DNA from 3 places in the Phormidesmis sp. 146-12 genome. Region 2 is predicted to be linked to each of the others. Evidence: predicted binding sites of a transcription regulator. Region 2 holds the regulator's gene; each other region holds the start of a gene.
What was found. The regulator NtcA, encoded in region 2, controls nitrogen genes in cyanobacteria. The targets are predictions, from matches to a motif close to TTTGTANNNNNNNNTACAAA.
Positions count from the first base shown of each region.

Region 1: ACKFKF_RS10260 (SAM hydrolase/SAM-dependent halogenase family protein) is a predicted target of NtcA. The motif match lies at 1,842-1,861, and genes of this name have one in related genera.
Region 3: ACKFKF_RS02705 (DUF4327 family protein) is a predicted target of NtcA. The motif match lies at 2,953-2,972, and genes of this name have one in related genera.

Region 1 is NZ_JBJPHS010000017.1:73,716-79,074, reverse strand. Features, by position in the region: gene ACKFKF_RS10275 (Uma2 family endonuclease) at 1-401, opposite strand, end outside; gene thyD (thylakoid membrane protein ThyD) at 447-1,355, opposite strand; gene pirA (arginine synthesis PII-interacting regulator PirA) at 1,619-1,774, opposite strand; gene ACKFKF_RS10260 (SAM hydrolase/SAM-dependent halogenase family protein) at 1,904-2,752, shown strand; gene ACKFKF_RS10255 (hypothetical protein) at 2,985-3,539, shown strand; gene ACKFKF_RS10250 (inositol monophosphatase family protein) at 3,544-4,401, opposite strand; gene ACKFKF_RS10245 (BCD family MFS transporter) at 4,401-5,359, opposite strand, start outside.
Region 2 is NZ_JBJPHS010000112.1:5,098-10,456, forward strand. Features, by position in the region: gene ACKFKF_RS28970 (carbon-nitrogen hydrolase family protein) at 83-895, opposite strand; gene ACKFKF_RS28975 (hypothetical protein) at 1,073-1,234, opposite strand; gene ACKFKF_RS28980 (hypothetical protein) at 1,626-2,099, shown strand; gene ntcA (global nitrogen regulator NtcA) at 2,159-2,830, opposite strand; tRNA gene ACKFKF_RS28990 (tRNA-Gly) at 3,346-3,417, opposite strand; gene ACKFKF_RS28995 (hypothetical protein) at 3,572-4,069, shown strand; gene ACKFKF_RS29000 (alpha/beta fold hydrolase) at 4,161-5,051, shown strand; gene ACKFKF_RS29005 (tetratricopeptide repeat protein) at 5,272-5,359, shown strand, end outside.
Region 3 is NZ_JBJPHS010000003.1:149,718-155,076, reverse strand. Features, by position in the region: gene ACKFKF_RS02720 (cation:proton antiporter domain-containing protein) at 1-1,334, shown strand, start outside; gene ACKFKF_RS02715 (Hfq-related RNA-binding protein) at 1,365-1,580, opposite strand; gene dapF (diaminopimelate epimerase) at 1,729-2,571, shown strand; gene ACKFKF_RS02705 (DUF4327 family protein) at 2,641-2,862, opposite strand; gene pdxA (4-hydroxythreonine-4-phosphate dehydrogenase PdxA) at 3,138-4,181, opposite strand; gene petM (cytochrome b6-f complex subunit PetM) at 4,404-4,508, shown strand; gene ACKFKF_RS02690 (ArsR/SmtB family transcription factor) at 4,545-4,961, opposite strand; gene ACKFKF_RS02685 (SDR family oxidoreductase) at 5,207-5,359, shown strand, end outside.

The sequences.
Region 1 (5,359 bases), on a different contig from region 2:
TATTCACAAATTCCCGCCGCCGCATAAGTTCTACGCTTGATGTCTGTATCTTTCTGTAAGCTAGAGTTTGCATATTCAATTACCCAGAAGATGTTCTCTGGGTAGGGATGATGCTCAGTTTTGTAGACCTGCTCTAGAGGTTGAACGATCGCTAAATCTGGCTCAGGCTCAGAACAATTAGGCAACGTGATTGGGTGCCCTACACGCACGATCGCTCGTTCCCCTAGTAGCCTTTGCAAATACCTTGATGAACTGTCGCTCAAGCCAGCGTGGGGAACTCCTTCGGGGGACATCTCTATCAATTCTCCATTCAATAATTCAATAGGCTGATCATCAAATATGCCAGCCTCGATCGCCTGGTGATAGCGATCGATTGTCCATTTATAAGTTGCGATGGTCATTGGCAATTCTCCAGGACTTGTTGAGTAAAGGAACCACTCAAAACTTTATTTTAGAATGGCTTCTAGTGCTGGCTTGAGGGTTGGATATTGATATTCAAATCCGCTGGATAGGGTTCGTTTGGGCAAGACTTCCTGACCTTCTAGCACCACTTTTGCGCCGTCTCCTAACATCGCCTCTAATGCAAAACCAGGGACAGGCAGCCAGGAAGGACGATTCATCACTTCACCGATCGTATTCGTCAGGTCAACCATACGGACGGGATTGGGAGCCGTTGCGTTAAAAGTGCCTTCCATGTCCGATCGCGTCAGTGCCCGCACAATCAAACTCACTACATCGTCTCGGTGAATCCACGAAAACCACTGCTTACCACTGCCGATCGGGCCACCCGCAAACAACTTAAAGGCTGGTAACATCTTACCTAACGCGCCTCCATCTCCCAACACAACGCCCAATCGCAGAATGACCAATCGAGTTCCAATTTCCTTAACCTTGCTGGCTTCGGCTTCCCAGATTTGGCAGATCTCCGCTAAGAAATCGTCTCCCGCAGAACTTGTTTCGTCAAAGGTGGCCGTTTCACTGGTGCCGTAGAAGCCGATCGCTGATGCATTCACCAAGACAGAAGGCTTGTGATCGACTTTGGCAATGGCTTCGACGATCTTTTGGGTAGTGATTTTGCGACTGTCGATCAGCGCTTGTTTGCGTTCGGGTGTCCAGCGGGATTCGGCGATCGCTTCTCCTGCCAGATTAACTACACCATCGCAGCCGTAAAAGACATTTTGCCAATCGCCCGACTCAGTTGGACTGTAGGCAACGATTTCGAGACTCGACGACTGAGGAAAAGCAGCCTTAGCAGGATTGCGCGTCAACACAACGACCTGATGCCCTTCAGCCAAAAGCCGCTCTACCAAACGACTGCCCACAAATCCCGTTGCCCCTGTAATTACGACTTTCATTGAGTGTCTCCGTGTGCTCTAAAGTTTTTTTAGAAAATTAAATAGAGAAAGGAATTCTGAGAACCCCTCCACAAAACTTAGAATTCAGTATACAAGCGTCCTCTACTCAACCGTCCTGACTCACCAGAGAACTGCTGTAACTTGATCAAAGCAGAAGATCAACAGAAGATCAAAAAAGCCCAAAATAAAAGAGGCACAAACCTTTTAGCCTGTACCTCTGCGTGAATCCTAAATAGGAGCAGAATTGAATGATGATTGAAGCACTACTTGAGATAGCTGGCTTCTGCTTCTAGCAGTCGAAGAAGGTTGGTGTCACCGCTGGCTCTGGCAGCTTCGATGCGGCGTTGCAGGTTTTTCTGAAGGTTTTCACGATGGACGCTGGCAGTTTGCGCGGCGTTTTGATTACGATTTCTGTTCATGTTAAACGTTCCTAGAGTGTCACCTGTTAGCTTTCGCTTACTCTAATGGTAGCAGCTAGTAGAATAATCCGTAGCTTATGCTACCAAAGTTAACATTAAAAACATAAATATTACTGAACCTACTGATAAATGATCCTGACCCTTCTAACTGATTTTGGACTGAGTGATGCGTATGTAGCGGTGATGAAAGGGACGATCGCTCACGTCAATCCTCATCTACAAGTGATCGATATTACCCATCAGATTCCGCCTCAATCCGTAGCGATGGCGCGATTTCAACTCATGAATGCCTATCCTTACTTCCCTGATGGAACGGTGCATGTAGCTGTCGTTGATCCGGGGGTGGGCAGTGCGAGACGAGCGATCGCCGTTCAGCTTGGGTCTGGTTTTTTGGTCAGTCCTGACAATGGGTTGGTGAGTGGCGTGTTGAGCCACTGGAAAGCGATCTCTTCGAGTTACCCGCAAGGGGTCGCCGCCGTTGAGTTGACAAATCCCAATTATTGGCGCGTTTTGGCTCCGAGTCAGACTTTTCACGGACGCGATATTTTTGCCCCGGTTGGCGCACATTTGGCGAGTGGCGTACCGTTGAGGGAATTGGGACGAGCGATCGAGTTGGATACGATCGTGCAGTTTCCCATTGCTAATCCCATTCGGACAGATCACACAATTGAAGGATCGATTCAAGCGATCGACCATTTTGGCAATCTGATTACGAATATTCCGGGGACAGAAGTGGAGGGAAGGGACTGGAGCGTGACGATCGCTCATATAACTTATCCAAGCAAAACGACCTATGCAGACAGTGAACCTGGAGAAGTTTTGGCATTAATTGGCAGTCACAACTGGATCGAAATCGCCACCAACCAAGGAAATGCTCAAAGGCAACTGGGACTGAACTGGGGCGACCCCTTGCGGGTAACTCGAAGCGACCCCTTGCGGGTAACTCGAAGAGATCGTATTTCAGTGCAAATTCAGTAGTAATGCTTTGTTAACGCGAATTCGACGGAATCTTTTGCTGCGGTCGTCAATTTGGGCAGCCCCCTCAATTCCCCACAAGTGAGGGACTTTGATTTGAAAATCTTGCTCTAAAGCTCCCCAGAATTGGGGGGTTGGGGGGCAGAAGACGTGAACAACGAAGCAAAAAAACTTTATCGAATTCGCGTTTTGTTAATATCGTCCGATGAAGTTGCAATTAGATCTATACAAGACTATGAAGCCAGAATTGTGGATACCGATCGTATCAGGGCTAATTACAGTATTGGCTTCTTTCTTTGTCGCCCTCTATCAAGCACGGACAGAATTTCGTAAGCTAAGTAGACAATTAGAGCAGAAATATACAACTTCTTTGTTTGACAAACGACTAGAAGGATATCCTATTCTCTTTAAAGCCTTGAATGATCTAAACAATGTGATTGAGTATGGCGCTCCAAACAATCAACAGCTAATTGAATTTCAGAAGCAGTATGACAGTTGGCTTTCTGATCATGCAATTTTTCTAACGCGATCGACCGCCAAAATCGTCTGGGGTTATCATCATTACTTGATCGATTTGCTAGAGCAGCATCGGGACAGTTCTTTACCTCAAGAGCGATGGGCTGAGATTAGAAATGTGCAGATTGTGATTGGTAAGTTTTTGCGAGCAGAGATTGGGGTGTTTGACACGATCGCAGCAGGCAGCCCCGAACTCGACAAGCCTTACGTCAAAGCAATTATCGACAAGTTGCATCAAAGCTCAAAGAAAACTCGCAGTCGATTTGGTTATTGAGGAGTCACCTTCGCGCCGGCCCCTGCGGGTAACTCGAAGCGACCCCTTGCGGGTAACTCGAAGAGATCGACTTAACCAACGGTTCAAACACAGGCAATAAATCAGATCGGCTGACGACTAATGTAGGAAACGATCGCTGCCGATAATTTTGTCCCACGGTTAATGGAAAAATAGGTTCAGATTCTAAAGGGTGCCAGATTGCGCCTGCGGCCTGAACGATCGCCCAAACTGCCGCAATATCCCAAATTTTTGGAGTGGCTTCGACTCCGCCCAACGTTGCTCCCGCTGCTACGGTCAGCAGATTATAGGTTGCTACACCCAACATGCGAATTTTGGCAGGAAAGGGCTGTTTGAGAACCGAAACACTTCGAGCGCACAGGTTAAAGAAATGGTTGCTAGTTAAAGCATCTTGACTGGCGTGAATCGGTTTGCCGTTGAGAAACGCGCCCGTTAGCATTTCTAACCCAGAGTCACCCTGCCAAAAGCCATGAAAGGACTGTCTCAACGGCGGAAAATGCACATAGCCAAAGACGGGAATGCCTTGGTAAAGCAGTCCGATCGACACTCCCCAAAGCGGCAATCCTCTGGCAAAATTGGTCGTGCCATCGAGCGGATCGATCACCCAGCACCAGTCTGTATGCGGGAAAACATGCTCCACTTCTTCGCTCAAAACGCCGTGAGTGGGGAAGGTGTGAGCGATCGCATCCCGCAAGACCTGATCCGCCCATTGGTCTGACTGGGTTACCAAACTTCCGTCCGACTTTTCAGACGCTTGCACCTGCCCGAAATCTTTGAGAAGCTGTGTCCCGACGGAATGCGTGGTCGTTTCAGAAAAGTCGAGAACCTGTGACCAAAAGTCCATTAGTCTAGTTCGTGGTGGAGGACGGCGGCGATCGCTTTACGAGAACTGCTGCGGAATTCTTGCACGTTGACTTGTCGAAGGAGCGTCACGGCTAAAAGCATCCCCAACGCTTCGCAAGCAAACACGACGCTAAAGGCTGGAAACGGCTGCTGGAAGAGTTTTCGTCCTAAATCGAGGAGTGCGCCTCCGGTGACGGTGGCCGATGCTTGCGACAGGGCTTGCGCCAAACCCCAGGCTCCGACAAAGGTTCCGGCGGTCTCGGTGGCGGTCAAGTCCAACATTAGGCTGACGGCGCTATTGGTCAACACCCCAGACGATAACCCAAACAAAATTACCGCACTTTTGAGCAACGTCTGAGTTTGCGTCAAGCCAGAGATGATGATCAAAACGAAACAAGCTGCCGTGAGACAACATCCCAATTGAGCCGTCCGCTGTTTGCCCAGACGAGGCACGATTAGAAATCCCGTCACGCCCATGCCCGCTAGAATGCCATAGCCCCAATATTTGTTGAGTCCAGCGCTCTCAGCGATCGTCATTCCAAAGACTTCTCGCGCATAGGGTTCTAGGACAGGCTGTTGCAGAAATAAGCTAATCGTCATCACTAACAAGAAGCCAAAGAAGATTCCAGTTTGACGGCTGGCAGTCAACACTTTGATCGCAGTTCCCAACGTAATTTGATCTTCACGCTCAACCAATTGAGAACGCGAAGCGTAACGCGAATACTTTTTCTCAATCCCAAAGGTGGCCACGATCGCTAAACAAAAAACCGAAACCGGAAACACTAAAAATAATCGATTGATTACAGGTTGCAACGTTTCTGGAGTTAAGCCTGTGAGCATTCTTTGACCGACGATCGCGCCTACAACAATCCCCACCATCAACATTGACCAGACTACGCCAACGATCTTCGATCGATCTTCTTCATCCGAAATATCCACCAACAGCGCTGTGAATGGAG
Region 2 (5,359 bases):
AGTGGGGAGTGAGGGGTGAGGAGTGAGGAGTGAGCGAGAAATTCAAAACTCAGTCAGAACTCAGTCAAAAGCCTTCATCGCTCTAGACAAAGACTCGGTGTTGGAGAGAGGGCATTTGGCGGCGGACTTGTTCGAGACGGGCGGGTTCGATCGCCGCGATCGCTACTCCTGGTGTGTCGCCTGCATCTGCCAAAATCACGCCCCAGGGGTCAACAATCATGGCGTGACCGTGGGATTGACGCAGCGTATTGTGTCGTCCGGTTTGAGCGGGGGCAATCACATAACAGGTATTCTCGATCGCTCTCGCCTGTAGCAAAACCTGCCAGTGATCTTTGCCCGTGTGTGCCGTAAACGCTGCGGGGACAAACAACACCTCTGCTCCCATCTGTGATAGTTGACGATATATTTCTGGAAATCGCACGTCATAGCAGACTGACAGCCCCAGGTTGCCTAGCTCTTTGGTCGGGTAGACGGGCGGCATTCTCAAGCCAGCAACGACCATCGACGACTCGCGATACGTGTTGCCGTCGGGCAAATTGACATCAAAAAGATGTACTTTTTCATAGCGAGCGATTTCCTGACCATTGGGGGCGACCAGCAAAGCGGTGTTGTAGACTTTACCGTTGCCAACCGGGACAGGGTAACCGCCGCCCAAAATCGTGACTTGAAAACGCTGCGCCATTGTTTTGAGAAACTTTTCGCTCTCTTGAGCAATTTCCTCAGACTGGGCTAGTTTTGCCTGCTCGTCTCCCAAAAAAGAAAAGTTTTCTGGCAACCCAACCAGTTCCGCTCCTCGACGCACCGCGAGATCGATTAGTTCTTCTGCCTGCGCCAGATTCTTGTGTAAATCGGGCAGACTGTTCATTTGAATTGCAGCAGCCAGGTAAGACTTCATGGGTTTAGCTCAAAATAACGGGTAGGTAGAAAAAGCATTTTAGATCTTGAGCCGTCCCCTAATTGCAAGAAAATTTTGCAGATGTCATCTAACAAAAGCATCAGGCGATCGAGACTCTCGACCTATTCATACTTTAAAGCCACAGAAAACCCATTGATCCCTGCTTTTTGTTTTGAGTTAAGCGTCTCCTTTGACCAACGTCCGGATTAGCTGCCAACCTGTCCAGCCGATCGCTGAAACCAACACTACCAGCATCACCAGAGATAGCGCTGAAAAAGGAGCAATCAGCATCATCAGCAGCAGCCCCAAGAGTAAAATCATCACGATCGAATTGTTCACAACGAGCGTCTCCCAATTTAGAATCAGGCTCAGTCTAATCAAGAGAGCTAACTCAATGCCTCTAGCGATAGCAGCATTTCTGTCGCGTAATCTGTTGCATAATTGTTGTGAACATATGAAGAAACTTTTTGATTTATAGTCTTTTGCAAATCTTCTGAAATCACTGAATCTTCTCAATGCGTTTGGGCTAGTGAGAATCGCAAAATCAGAAAGCGATCGCCTTCTTTTTGACCGGATTGAACCATAAAAGTTTGCGCTATGATAGCGAAGCTATTCCCTTGGATAGAACCCTTTGATGGTAGGAATCTTTAGCCATCTAGCGCAGCCTCACACAAGGGAATCAACGCTCAATCATCCATCCCTTTTGGAACGCAACCCCGGTGAGAACCTTATGGAAGAGTGGCAAAAAGATTTTTCTGAACTGTTAGAAACGATCGCGGATCACATCGAAGGCTTCTTTGTTGAAGTGTCGAGAGAAGTGACAGAAGTGGTCAACGTGTTTGTAGAGCTTTCTGACGAGCTTTCGGCACAGGCACAAAATACCTTTACAGATGAGATTGACCAATACATTAATGAGCTAGTCAACCCCGTTTTAGAAGCCTATTTTGGGTTTGAAGGCATGGTCGGAGAAGCTGCCCAACCGATGATGCAAACTGTAGAACCGCTGCTCAACCAACACCCCATCTGTGTCGGCTGTCGTCACTATCATGGGCAAGCCTACAACGGCAACGTGCTAGTCTGCGGAATGCACCCCTACGGCGTGGGAGAAGGACTAGACATCTGCCCTGATAAAGAATTGACCCGCTGGAAGTCACCCTACCTCAATTCAGAAGGTCAATTTCTATTTAGAGAAGACGATTGGTAATAGGCGAGGTGTGAAGCCTGAAATTTGTACGCCTTCAGGCTTCGCCGACTGGCTAGCGATCAGGTAAACTGCTGACTCAAGGTGACTGGATTGTGGACGGTGATCTTCTTTTTGTGAATAGAGATCATTTTGTCCTGTCGCAAGTCTCCCAGCAGACGAGTCACGGTCACCCGCGTTGAGCCGATCGCTTCTGCAATGGCTTGATGAGACAGCTTGAGGTCGATCGTGATCCCTTCTTGACTGGGCAGTCCAAAATCGCGACAGAGAATCAGCAAGAAACTCACCAGACGCGACCCCATATCTCGATGCGCCAACGTTTCGATCATCATTTCGGTTTGTAGAATTCGAGACGACAGCCCTCGCAGCATCAGCAGACAGAGTTCAGGGTTGTCTTTGAGTGCTTTTTCAACCTGCTCAATTTGAACAGACAGCAACTCAACTGATGTGAATGCAACCGCATGATAAAAGCGATCGGCGCGTTGCCCGGTGATCAATGACAGCACCCCAAACACGCTGTTTTCTCGCAGTAAGGCAACCGTAATCTCCTCACCCGCCTCATAGACTCTCGAAAGCTTGACGGCACCTTTGACTAAAAAATAAACTCGTTCTGCGGGGTCGCCTGGAAAGAAGATCGTTTTGCCTCGCTCAAACGTCTCAACGACAGGTGGAAAGGCACCGCCCCCAATCTGGCGAAATAATGCTGCAAGTGGTCGCTCTTTGGTCACTACCATGTTCCTTGTCGAACTCGTGCTCCTAAACTCTCTTGATTGACCTGGCAACAGTTTTTACTTAGCTGTCAGATGATCTGTAAGAGATTGATGACTTTAGAACACTTAAACTTACTCTTCAAGCAGTTTTTGTGCTCGATACTACACTATTCTGCCAGGTAGTTGAATTTTTGCAGGAATTGAGCTAAGTCTCTAACAATTGCTTAAGGTTTGAGCTTAAATTCGTCGTTCATCTGAAGATTTTTAAGATCTGTTACCCATTTTAATCAGGCTGGAAGTCAATAGATTAATCAATAGATCGATTCAAAGATCAATTCAGTAATAAGCTTGTCAAAAAGTACGTTGTGAGTTGAAGATTTCAGAACGATGACCGTGTTGAAGAGCGGTATTACCCAGCGTCAAGGAGCTTAATTTACCGAAAGCTCTAGAGACTTTTAGGGTGCTGCCTTTTAGTCGAAGACATTCAACTCTTGCATTGAGAATTCATCAATCTGGGATTAAAAAATTTTTAATTAAAAAGCGGGTAACGCGATTCGAACGCGCGACATTCACCTTGGCAAGGTGACGCTCTACCACTGAGCTATACCCGCAAAATTCGGACAAGTTCTACTATTGCAGATACTCATAGAGATGTCAAGCCTGAAAAACCAAAAAGCCGGAAATCAGGAAATCGCATCGCTTCTCAGCATATAGGATGTAGAAGGATGAAAAAAGAACATCCATACTCCTTACCTCCTACTTTTTATGGTTCAATACACGCTTGCTCAAAGTCCCGAAGTCATTCTCACGGTCTCTGGTAAGGATTCTGCCAAAGCTCGCGAGAAGGCAATGGATCAACTGATGGAACTAATGGATGACGGCAAACTGCCCACCGAGCTAACGGATGGCTTTGGGCCGCAGCACTTTATCGAAATTAAAGATCAAGGCGCGATCGCTTCCAGTGATGAAGATGCCCTCAATCAAGCCGTTCAGGTTCTTAGCAGTCTGGCAACCCTCAAACTCAAGGCTCAAGAATCACGCTCTGAAGCGCTGCAAGTTCGCGAACAAATCGACATTCTCTTTACGGATGAGCTAGTCAGCGAAGAAGAAATCAACAGCCTCAAAGAAGGCTTCAAGGTTCTCAAAACCTATGCTCAGACCAACATGCGCTACCGAGAAGCTCGTTCTCAAGCCGAGACCGCTCGCGTTGTTCTTGACCAGGCGCTCCAGTCGCCATCAGAGCTAAAGAAATCAGGAAAGTAGGTGGCTTTAACTCAGAACGCGCTGGACGCTGAAAATTTAGACGTGAAATATTATGATGGAGAAGTCTTAAGAAAACTTCACAAAACGAACCGTGACAGTAGAGCAACTTCCGACTCCAGCAACTTTTGAGCGACAAACTTGGGAATGGCAAGGGCATCAGATTCGCTATGTGTCTATGGGGACAGGCCAGCCTTTGGTATTAATTCATGGATTTGGGGCCTCAATCGGACACTGGCGCAAAAATATTCCCGTTCTCGCTGAGGCTGGCTACCAGGTGTTTGCTCTCGATCTGCTGGGGTTTGGCGGTTCCTCAAAGCCTGAATTGGACTATAACCTGGAGCTTTGGGTCGAGTTGATCCGCGACTTTTGGGCCGCCAAGATTCAGCAGCCTACCGTATTTGTCGGTAACTCGATCGGCGGCTTGCTCTGTCTGATGCTGTTAGCCGAACATCCCGAAATCTCGGCTGGGGGCGTGTTGCTCAATCCTGCTGGAGGACTCAATCACCGACCTGAAGAGTTAAATCTGCCATTGCGGATGATCATGGGTACTTTCTCAAAAGTTGTGAGTTCTCAAGCGTTTGGGCCATGGCTCTTCGATCGCGTCCGTCAAAAAGCTCGAATTCGCAACAGTCTCAAGCAGGTTTATCGCGATCCTGATGCAATTACAGACGAGTTAGTCGATCTGCTGCACGAGCCGTCTTGCGATCCGGGTGCCCAAAAAGTGTTTGCGTCGATTCTCTCGGCTCCGGCTGGCCCTCGACCAACGGAATTGTTTCCTAAAATTAAGGTGCCGCTGTTGGTGTTGTGGGGCGAAGCTGATCCCTGGACACCGATCGCAGGCGCTGAGATTTATCGATCGCTCACTGACACCCATGATGTGCAATTTGTCGGCATCCCAGATACGGGGCACTGTCCCCATGACGAACGCCCCGAAGTCGTGAATGCTCAGGTGTTGGAATGGTTGGCCCAGAAAAAACTCTGAGGACGACACTGAGAACTTTATAAAGACGGATGCGGGAGGTGAGCGTATTTACGGATTAGCCTTGTCAGAAAAAAAGTTAGCCTCGAAACCGATAGGCTGATCAGATTTGAGATTGCAGGCTGGAGCAGACAAAACGCATCTCTGACCCTGCAACATTCGATCTGCTGAACCCTCAGTCTTGTTGGAAGAATTCAGCAAAGCGAGTTTAGAGGCGTGTATTATGAGTGACCGGAATCAAGCACACGGTCAAATGGAGAATGTGGGAGACGATCGCGAAACCATTTCTCCAGACATTCAGCCTTGCGATG
Region 3 (5,359 bases), on a different contig from region 2:
TCGCAGGATTGGGGCTGGCTCAGATTGGGGAATTCTCTTTTGTGCTGGCTAGTGAAGGTCAATCGCTGGGACTAGTTTCTCGCCGAGTTTACCTGCTGATTTTAGGAACGACGGCTGTCACATTGGTTTTGACTCCTTTTGTGTTGCGATCGGTGCCAAAGCTTTTTGATTGGGCTGAGTCACTACCCTGGATGCAGCGCTATCTCGAACAAACTGACGTACCTTTGGGTGTTGCGGATGATCTGCCGACTCAAAACCATATTGTGGTCTGCGGTTATGGACAAATCGGGCGAAACATTGTGCGGCTGCTCCAAGATCGCAACTATCCCGTTCTGGTAATCGACCAGTCTGAGAGCCGAATTCAACAAGTGCGAGAAGCGGGACTGCCTTACATTTACGGCAACGCGGCCAGTCTGCATGTGTTGGAAAAAGCAGGCGTGGCTCAGGCCAAAGGCATGGCGATCGCCCTTCCTGATCCAATGAGTACGCGCCTTTGCTTGAAGCGATCGCTAGAAGTAGCTCCTGATCTAGATATTGTCGTCCGTGCCAACAAAGATAAAGACATCGAACTGCTTTATCAATTGGGTGCGCGAGAAGTTGTACAGCCTGAGTTTGAAGCCAGTTTAGAACTGTTGGCTCATCTGCTTAACGGAAGCGGCGTGTCTCTGTTGACGGTGCAGAAAGACGTGCAGGAAGTTCGTAATTCTCACTATTTGGAACTGCGTCCAGAGCGTCCTTCTTATGAAATTTCTCGCGATCTAAAAGCCGCCACAGGCGAAATGAATAGCAAATGGTACTCATTGCCGGAAGCGTCGCCGCTATTGGGGATGACGATCGAAGAAACCGATATCCGTCACCTCACAGGCGTTTCTCTAGTGGCCATTCGTCGGGCAGGTGGAGCCGAACTTGACTACCCTGACTCATTGACCACTTTGGAACAGGGCGATCGCGTCTTGATTGTTGGAGAGCCGAATGAAGTCGCCGCTTTTGATGAACTGGCCAAAGGGGAAGCGGCCGTTCCTGCGCCCAATGCCTCTTGCCAATGGATTCAGATGCCCGGAGACAGCATGATGGTGGGCAAAACGATCGCCCAAATTGATCCGCTACAACAGTACGGCATTCGTATTCAGGCAGTGCGGCGAGAAGGCAAGTTTTTGCGATCCCCAGAAGATGAGGTGGCGTTGCAAGAGGGCGATCGACTTCTCTTGTGCGGCAGTTTTCATGCGCTGATTCAGGCAAGAGAGGCGATCGCGCCCAAACTACAACCTTCCCTACTCTCAGAGATGGGGGCTGAAACCAATGGCGGGCTTCTAGAAAAGCAGGTGGAGTCTTGACGCTTTGCGCTGTACAGAGGTGAGCAGGATTCAGAGCTTGGGTTTGACATACACGATCGCCTGCCGCCAAACGATAATCGGCTGATCGTATTGATCCAGCACACAGATACAATGTGGGTCTTGCCAGCGAACTTTTCCGGTGAGCAGATCGCCCGTAACGAGTTTCATCTCGACTTCTTTTTCCTCACGGATGATCGTCTGCACCTGACGAATGCTGGGTAGCCCGGTTTCTAGTTCAGTAGACATGTTTTCTTCCTCTGGCAAATGGCAAACAGCTTAGAGTCGTGAGTTTTGAATTGAAGCAGCTTGCAGCCGCAGATTCAAAATTTGGATCTCAAAACTTTTTCTATAGTTCCGCAATCTCAACTCTACACATCCTTCGGAGTCGCGAATCATGAATGTTGAATTCACTAAGTATCACGGTTTGGGGAATGACTTTATTCTGATTGATAATCGCAGTTCATCAGAGCCTTGCTTGACTCCAAAACAGGCGATTGAGATATGCGATCGCCACTTCGGAATCGGAGCAGACGGCGTGATTTTCGCGCTTCCGGGGCAGGATGGCACCGATTACAGCATGAGAATTTTTAACTCTGACGGCTCAGAACCAGAAATGTGCGGCAATGGAATTCGCTGTCTGGGCCGATTTTTAGCAGATTTGGAAACCTCAGATCACGGAACCGCCCGCGCAGAATATCGCATTCAGACGCTGGCAGGCGTGATGACACCCAAGCTAGAAGCCAACGGTCAAGTGACCGTGGATATGGGAGTGCCTCATCTTTTGGCCGCGGAAATTCCCACCACGATCGTCGCCCCTGACCAAACTGCAATCGATCAACCCTTAGAAGTCGCAGGTCAAACTTGGCGCATTACCTGTGTGAGCATGGGCAATCCGCACTGCATCACTTTTGTAGACGATGTAGCAGAAATTCCTTTAGAGCAAATTGGCCCAAAATTTGAGCATCATCCAGCGTTTCCACAACGGACAAACACTGAATTTATTAAAGTGGTGCGATCGGACTATCTTAAGATGCGCGTGTGGGAAAGAGGCGCTGGAATCACGCTGGCCTGTGGCACAGGTGCTTGTGCGTCCCTGGTTGCTGGAGTGCTTAACAAACGCTGCGATCGCCGAGTAACAATCGAACTGCCCGGTGGATGCTTAGACATCGAATGGGCAGTCAATGACCGCCTCTACATGACCGGGCCAGCAGAGCGAGTGTTTGTGGGCAAGCTTTGAGCCTGTTTCAGAGCTTTGGATCGATGTGGCTGCAAAACTCAGAACTGAAAACTTCCCCACACAGCCCGTTTAATCGTTATCCCAAAGCTCGCTGCCCATCAAGTCACCAATGCGATCGCGCAGCAAAAAATCACACTTTTCTAGCTCACACTCAATGCAGACCCATTCGCGGGCAGGAATATGCTTGCAGAGTGTATAAATCGGTTGCTGACGATTCACCACTCCCTTTTCGACCAGTTGACGTACTTCGTCTTGAATCATGGTCAGGGAGTATTGGATTGTCTGAATCATGTCACCCTCCTGGGAGTCCTTAAAATTGTGCGCGTTAAGAATTAAAAGATTTTGCAAAAAGCATTTTGTTCGTGCCTCGAAGAAAACAGCTTTGTAGTCAGATATACTGAATGTTTTCTATTTTCAGGCTACTTCTTTAGGAATTATATTAAGAAGTGTTGCTTTTGTCAGCAAGGCTTGACATTGTTTCCATTCCTGGTTCGCCCCAAAATTCAAAGTGAGTCAGGTTTGTGGTCTGGATCACATTGTAAAAGTTTGTAATAGTGCAAGTTTGTCTAGCAAACCGATGAGGCCGCAAGTTGATGTTCTGATAGTTCGATCGCTAGATCGATCGCCGCTTTCAAACTAGTCGCCTCTGCAACTCCTCGCCCTGCGATGTCGAAGGCCGTTCCGTGGTCAGGAGAAGTCCGAATAAAGGGCAGCCCGATCGACGTATTTACGGCTCGATCAAATGCCATCAGCTTCACCGGAATCAAACCCTGGTCATGGTAGAGCGCCAAGTAGCCATCGTGAGCCATTCCCTGACTGCCATACCAACATTGTCCCGGCTTCACCCAGAGCGTATCCGGCGGAATTAAGCCATCTAGCTGAGTGTTGGGAAAGCGAACACACATTTCTTCTAACCACGTTACCATCCAATCCTGTTCTTCGCGACCGAGTTGTCCCTGTTCTCCACTGTGCGGATTTAGGCCCGCGATCGCGATCTTTGGACGGTTGAGGCCAAAATCTCGCTGCAAGCAGTCGATCAGCAATTCTAGTTTGAGGGTCAACAAGTCTGGAGTCAGTGCGTCGGCCACCTGGCGTAGAGGAATGTGAGTCGTCGCTAACAGGGTTCTCAACGTCCAACCAGTGTGAGGCGATCGAGCGACAAACAACATGCCAAATCGAGTCACGCCTGCCCGCTCTGCCAGCAGTTCGGTTTGCCCTGGGTAAAAGTGTCCGGCCGCTTTCCAGGCAGATTTGGCGATCGGCGCGGTGACAATTCCCTCAAAGTTGCCTGCCAAGGTTTGAGTGATCGCCGTTTCTAAATATTGAAAGCTCGCTTCGCCACTGGCCGCGTTACCCTCGCCTGGGATAATTTGCGACTCTAATTCTGCTGTTAGCGGCACCTCCAACACATTTAAGCGATCAGGATGCGCCAGCAAACAAACAGAATGAAGGCGATCGTAGGTTTTTTGAAGTTGAGACCGGGTGCCCACGATCGTGACAGACGCTTTTTGGGCAACCGTATCGTCGGACAGCGCCTTTAACACAACTTCAGCACCAATTCCAGCAGGGTCGCCAACCGGGATTACCAGACGAGAGCGTTTCAGAACCATAAAAAATTAGAAACTAAAAAACAAGCCCCAGGAAAATGTCTATTCTCACCTTCGACAGCGTGGCGCAAAGACGACCTTTATTCCTGAGAAGGCACTACTCAACTGGTTTACAATACTTTTGTAGGGATTTAGATATTACTAGGTAAACATACTCATTTGACGAGAGTAAAGTCTTCCCGGTAACAATCGTCCCGTCCCCATCAATTTAGGAGAATTGAATTCATGGCTGGAGAAATTTTTACAACGGCTTTCTTCGCGTTTACGCTAATTTTAGTCGGTCTGAGCCTGGGCTTTTTACTGCTCAAAATTCAAGGCGGCGAAGAGTAGCTAATAGGGGACTGAAGAATCTGGACATTCTAGCCTTCAGTCTTCTTCATCTAAATGCTCGGCGACTTCTCGATACAGATTAAACACATGGCTGTCTTTGAGGTAGTAAAAAACGTTGCGCCCTTGCTTGCGGTAGCCGACCAGACGCATCGATCGCAAGGCCCGAAGTTGGTGAGACACGGCAGACTCACTCATTTTGACAGCCGTTGCCAGATCACACACGCAAAGCTCATGAGTTGCCAGCGCTGAGAGAATTCTCAACCGATTGGCATCTCCCAACAGCGCAAAAAACTCTGCCATTCGCTGGGCTTTTTCGACACTGACAATGCTGCGATTGAGTTGGCGAACATGGCTCAGATCTACCGGGTGCTGGACTTCACAATTCAACCTTTCTGTCGCCTTTGGTTGGTCTTTGTCAGGCGCACCCATCGAAAGGGAGTTGAGATTCGACATAACATTCAACCCAAATCGCTCAACAACTTAGTCCTATACCAGGGTAGCGTAATTGACCTCGAAACAACTTAGAGCAGAGCGGCTTTGGACTCAGCGGCTTTGGATTCAGCGAGTGACCCTGCAATAGATCGGGTAGGATTGTAAACACTTACCTGAGAATCTAATCTGCTTTGGGAAAAAACCAATTTTGACGATAATTTCTGATAAGATTTGACAAAAAGTTAACAATTCGTCACGAACTCCTCATGACCTTATTAATTGTGGGTGCCACTGGTACCTTGGGAAGACAGGTGACTCGTCGCGCTCTAGATGAGGGTTACGAAGTGCGCTGTCTCGTTCGCAGTCTCAAAAAAGCGGCTTTCTTAAAGGAATGGGGCGCGGAGTTAGTCACGGGTGAT